Hahella sp. HNIBRBA332: one gene and its partner. The protein of the gene in region 1 interacts with the protein of each later gene in a pairwise test. Links are inferred from orthologs where the notes say so. Each region holds a gene or a part of one and is shown in the gene's direction. Other genes may lie near its edges.

Region 1 (3,010 bases):
TTGGGGACTATATGGCAAAGATACTCGCAGTGGATGATTCCGCCTCCATGCGCCAGATGGTGACGTTCACACTCAAGGGAGCCGGGTACCAGGTGGATGAAGCCGCCAACGGCCAGGAAGCGTTGAGTAAAGCGAAGTCCGGCAAATATGATCTGGTGATCACCGACGTCAATATGCCTGTCATGGACGGCATCTCCCTGATCAAAAACCTTCGTGCGGAAGGGGCCTACAAATTCACCCCGTTGTTAATGCTGACCACAGAGTCCGGCGCGGACAAAAAAGCGGAAGGTAAAGCGGCGGGCGCGACCGGGTGGATCGTCAAACCCTTCAACCCGGATCAACTGGTCGCCACGGTAAAAAAAGTCTTGGGATAACCGGCCCTGCGCCGGCTTAGGAGAGACGCATGAGCATGGACCTCTCTCGCTTTCACGATGTCTTTTTTGAAGAAAGCTTTGAAGCCGTCAACACTATAGAGGCGAGCCTCTTGGAAGTGGATCTTGACGCGCCTGATCCTGAAGCGATCAACAATATTTTCCGCGCCGCCCACTCTATCAAGGGAGGGAGCGCCACCTTCGGATTTTCCCAGGTGGCGGCCTACACCCATGTAATGGAAAACCTGCTTGACGAAGTTCGCGCCGGCAAACGCCGCTTGACCCAACCCATTGTGGACGTGCTGCTGGAGTCCGTGGATGCGCTGCGCCTGTTGTTGTCCTCCGCCAAAGCCAGCGAGGATATTCCCGAAGAAGAATTCGCCCAGCATAAATCCAAGCTGGAAGCTATTTCCAAAGATCAATCGTCGTTGACGGCGTCGAGCCCGCCGGCCTCCAACAGTACGGCGGCTCCCGTTGCCGAAGCGGATAACGCGAATGATGGCGTCAGCGGTTGGCGTGTGGTGTTTACGCCGCACAAGGAAATGATGCAACGGGGCAACGACCCTCTGCGTCTGGCGAGAGAAATTGCGTCCCTGGCGGAAGGCGACGCAGAGATCGAATGCGACATCAGCACACTGCCGGACTGGGAACATTTCGAACCGCTGAACAGTTACCTGGGTTGGACTGTGAGGCTGCGTCAACCGGTGGAGAAAGCCGCCATCGACGACGCTTTCGCCTGGGTTGAAGACGAATGCGATATGGCTATCGTTCCCATTCCCAAGGCGCAACTGACGCCGACGCAACCCGTGGAGAAAAAGCACGCGGAGCCCGCGCCGCCCGCCGCCGAACCGGCGCAAGCAGCGGAGAAAAGCGCAACCCTCGCCGCCAAACAAACCAAGCCTGCGGTGGTGACGGAAAGCCAATCCATCCGCGTTGACCTGGACAAGGTGGACGCGCTGATCAATATGGTGGGCGAATTGGTGATCACCCAATCCATGTTGAACATGCTGAGTGAAGATGAAGCGTTGCAGGGTATGGAGAAGCTGTTGCAGGGGCTTACCCAGTTGAAGCGCCAGACCCGGGCGTTGCAGGAAGGCGTCATGCAGATCCGCATGCTGCCGATTTCCTTTTGCTTCAATCGCTTTCCACGCATGGTGCGGGACCTGAGTCGACAGCTCGGCAAAGACATTGAACTAATGCTCAGCGGGGAAAACACAGAGGTCGACAAGACCGTCATTGAAAAGATTACTGATCCTCTGGTGCATCTGGTGCGCAACAGCGTTGACCATGGCATTGAAAACCCGGCGGATCGCGTCGCCAAGGGCAAGCCCGAACATGGCTCTGTGTACCTGCGCGCTTACCATCAGGTCGGTAATATCGTGATTGAAGTGGAAGACGACGGTAAGGGACTGGATCCACAGGTACTGTTGTCCAAAGCCAAGCGCAAGGGGCTGGTCGCCGGAGACGCTATCCTCAGTGAAGCGCAGATTTTCGAACTGATTTTCCTACCGGGTTTCTCCACCAAGGAAGAGGCCAGCGATTTGTCCGGCCGCGGCGTTGGTATGGATGTAGTGAAGCGTAACGTGCAAAGCCTCGGCGGCAGTATTCAGGTGGAATCGGAACTGCATCGACGCACCCGCTTCACCATCCGGTTGCCGTTGACGCTCGCTATCATGGACGGCCAGCTCATTTCGCTAGGGGAAGAGCTTTACGTGATTCCCTTGGTCACCATCATTGAGTCCCTGCAGCCGGATCCTTCCATGATCAATCGGGTGGCGGGAACCCATGAGACCATTAAACTGCGCGGCGCTTATCTGCCGGTTTTGAGGTTGTCGGAAGCGCTGGACGCAGCTCGAAACGAAAGCGGCCATCCAAAGCCGCTTACGGAAGGCATTATTGTGATCGTTGAGCATGAAAGCCGACGTTTTGGCTTGTTTGTGGATGAGCTGCTCAGCCAGCAGCAAATCGTCATCAAATCCCTCGAAGAGAATTACCGTCTGATCCCTGGCGTATCGGCGGCCACCATTCTCGGAGACGGCAGGGTCGCGCTGATTCTGGATGTCGGCGGCCTGTCGCAACTGCAAAAAGATTCGGAAGTCAGTTATGCAGATGCAGGTTAAGCAATCATTTGAAGAAGAGCAGGATGCGGAGCATCAGGCGGAACAGGAAGATGAATATCTGACGTTTAGCCTGGCGGACGAAGAGTACGCCGCGCCGATCATGCTGGTGAAAGAAATACGCGCCTGGGAGCCGGTGACGCGGGTGCCTTACGCGGAACCCTGGGAATGCGGCCTGATCAACGTGCGCGGCTCCATCGTGCCGATCATCGATCTACGCAAACGCATCGGACTGACCAAGCTGGAATACAACAAACACACCGTTGTGGTGATGTTCGCCTTTGACGCCGGAGGGCGGGAGCGAGTGCGCGGCGCCGTCATCGACGCGCTCAACGACGTAGTGCGCTTTCCCTCCCGTAAAATCCAGCCCTCGCCGGAATTACGCAAACGCAAAGCGACGCAGTTCGCCCAAGGCGTTGTCGAGTATGACGGCCGCATGATCGTGATGTTGGATTTGATCCGGGCGTTGGGAATGGACGTCGAGAAAAGCGCGTAAACACAGGGCGGAAACAAGAATAACCT
Region 2 (2,794 bases), 4.9 Mb from region 1 along the record:
CTGCGCGACGCCAGTTCGGGGAAGCTGTTCAGCCTGGAAGAGCTGGGCTTTCACGGGGAGGGCGGCTCTGACGACGAAACGTTAACCACCGACAATCCCCTCAGCGACATCGAACAAAACGCCTTTCTGGAAAAATTGAGCGCCGCGATAGACGGTTTGCCGGAACGGGAGAAGCTGGTGCTGTCTCTCTACTATGACGAAGAACTCAACCTCAAGGAAATAGGCCAGGTGCTCTCAGTCAGCGAGTCCCGGGTCAGTCAGATTCATTCCCAGGCGACCTTGCGACTGCGATCCCGTCTCTCAGACTGGAAAAACAGCTAAATCAAGCTATTGCCTGCGCAGGTTAATGTTTTTTCGAAATCAGCATCCTGCGGTCATGTTTTCTAAAACAACTTGTATCAAAAAACTGGATAGTACGGCGCGACCAGCTAGACTTACTCAGTAGAGTAATGAAATCAAAGGGTTTCCAGCGTCGCCATTGTGGAGGTTACATTGGACAAGAACATGAAAATCCTCGTTGTAGATGACTTTTCAACAATGAGGCGGATTATTAAAAACCTGCTTCGGGATTTGGGCTTCACCAATACTGATGAAGCAGATGACGGGTCCACCGCGCTGCCGATGTTAAAAACCGGGAAGTTTGATTTTCTGGTCACTGACTGGAATATGCCCGGAATGACGGGAATTGAATTACTCCAGGCTGTTCGCGCCGATGAGAGTCTGAAAAACCTGCCGGTGCTCATGGTGACGGCGGAAGCCAAACGGGACCAGATTGTCGCCGCGGCGCAGGCGGGTGTTAACGGGTATGTGGTGAAGCCGTTTACTGCGGCCGTGCTGAAGGAAAAGATAGAAAAAATCTTCGAGCGGATCGACTCATAATAAAACCGCAGGAATTACTATGACCAATGAACAGCAGCCACCATCCTCCTCCCAAGAGGACATCGAGGCGCGCTTGAGCGAGCAGGCGGCGAGCTTGATGGAGCACGTCAGCAAGGGGGACTTTGGCGAAGCGTTGCGGGTAATTTCCGACCTTAATGACACTCGGGACCGTACGCTGTACCACGAAGTGGGCAAGTTGACCCGTTCGTTGCACGAAGCCATACGCAATTTCAATATCGACATGGGCAATGTGAAGATGAATCAGCAGGAGGAAATGTCGAAGATCGCCGACGCCTCCGATCGTCTCTCCTATGTGGTCGATATGACCAACAAAGCCGCCAACAAAACCATGGATATGGTGGAAGCGAGTATGCCCGTGGCGGTGGAAATGAAGCAGGAGGCCCATGAGCTGAAGGAAGCATGGGGTCGACTGCGGCGGCGGGAAATGGATCCTTCGGAATTCCGCGAGCTGTACAAGCGTATTGATAAGTTTTTGGTGGATCTGGCCGCCAACAGCGACAAAGTGTACACCAATCTGTCGGAAATACTGTTGGCCCAGGACTTTCAGGACCTTACCGGACAGGTCATCAATAAGGTCACCGGTCTGGTCAAGGAAGTGGAAGTGAATCTGGTCAAGCTGGTCGCCATGGCTGGCAAAGTTGACCGCATAACAGGCATTCAGCATGAGGTGAAGGCCGAAGAAGAGTCTATTACAAAAGGGCACGGCCCGCAGATCCAGACCGAAGGACGCTCAGATGTCGTCGCCAGCCAGGACGACGTGGACGACCTTCTTTCCAGCCTTGGTTTCTGAGGAGCACATGAATGGGGTTTGAAGCGGACGAAGAAATCCTGCAGGACTTTCTAGTCGAAGCGGGAGAAATTCTTGAACAGCTCTCAGAGCAGTTGGTGGAACTGGAGCAGAACCCGGACGACCGCGATCTGCTGAACGCCATTTTCCGTGGGTTCCACACCGTTAAAGGCGGCGCCGGTTTCCTTCAGTTGGACGCCCTGGTGGAATGCTGCCATGTGGCGGAAAACGTCTTCGACCTGTTGCGCAACGGTCAGCTCAGTGTCGACTCTGAATTGATGGATGTCGTGCTGCAGACGCTGGACGCCGTCAACGAAATGTTTTCCCAGGTGAAAATGAGGGAAGAGTTGACCCCCGCCGCACCCGAACTCATGGCCGCCCTGGAGCGACTGGCCAGCGGCGAATCCGCCTCCGTGGCGGAAGAGGCTGACGAGCCTGCCGAAGAACCCGTTGAAGAGCACGAAGAAGAAGCCCCTGAGGAAGTCGAAGAACCCGTGGCGTCGGCGGAAGGCGATATTACCGACGACGAATTCGAGAACCTGCTCAACGCCCTGGATGATGAAGACGGCGGCGAGAAAGCGGAGGCGTCTGAGTCGAAAGACGAAGGCGATGAAATCACCGAAGACGAGTTCGAGAAGCTGCTGGATCAACTGCATGGTCCCGGCAAGTTCAGCGGCGTCAAGGAAAGCAAACCCGCCAAGACCGCCCCTGAACCCGCTCCGGTTCCGCAAGAAGAAGCCGCTGAAGCTGTGTCCGTCGGCGATAGTGATGAAATCACTGATGATGAATTTGAAGCCTTGCTGGACGAGTTGCACGGCAAAGGCAAGTTTGACGGCGCTGTATCCGACGGGGCTGAGCAGAAGAAAGCCCCTGCCGCGGAGAAGAAAGGCAAGCCTGCGGCGAAAGCCGAGCCTGAAAAGCCTGCAAAGAAAGTAGAGAAAAAAGAGGAAGCCGCCTCTGGCGACTCCGAACTGATTACCGACGACGAATTCGAAAAACTGCTGGATGAGCTACATGGCTCCGGCAAGGGACCGAGTCCTACTGCGGGCGCCAAGCCTGCCGCCGCAAAACCGGCGGAAAAGGCGGCTGCGAAAAAAGAGCCCGCCA

The links. The genes of interacting proteins can lie anywhere in the genome.
Region 2: the proteins of O5O45_RS23450 (region 1) and O5O45_RS02070 interact in binary tests that used the Escherichia coli proteins (3 or more experiments, as listed by UniProt). The link is inferred for Hahella sp. HNIBRBA332 from one-to-one orthologs.

What each region holds. Positions count from the first base shown.
Region 1 is NZ_CP132203.1:5,306,042-5,309,051, reverse strand. What follows is about bases 60-2,947. They hold O5O45_RS23450 (chemotaxis protein CheA), read left to right. Parts: upstream 60-403; coding sequence 404-2,491; downstream 2,492-2,947. Other genes in these bases: O5O45_RS23445 (chemotaxis protein CheW), read left to right, coding at 2,475-2,947; O5O45_RS23455 (response regulator), read left to right, coding at 60-374. Also shown: more of O5O45_RS23455, read left to right, coding at 12-59; more of O5O45_RS23445, read left to right, coding at 2,948-2,984. UniProt on the Escherichia coli protein: Involved in the transmission of sensory signals from the chemoreceptors to the flagellar motors. CheA is autophosphorylated; it can transfer its phosphate group to either CheB or CheY.
Region 2 is NZ_CP132203.1:411,142-413,935, forward strand. It holds O5O45_RS02070 (protein phosphatase CheZ), read left to right. Parts: upstream 1-898; coding sequence 899-1,690; downstream 1,691-2,794. Other genes in the region: O5O45_RS02060 (RNA polymerase sigma factor FliA), read left to right, coding at 1-321; cheY (chemotaxis response regulator CheY), read left to right, coding at 505-879; O5O45_RS02075 (chemotaxis protein CheA), read left to right, coding at 1,702-2,794.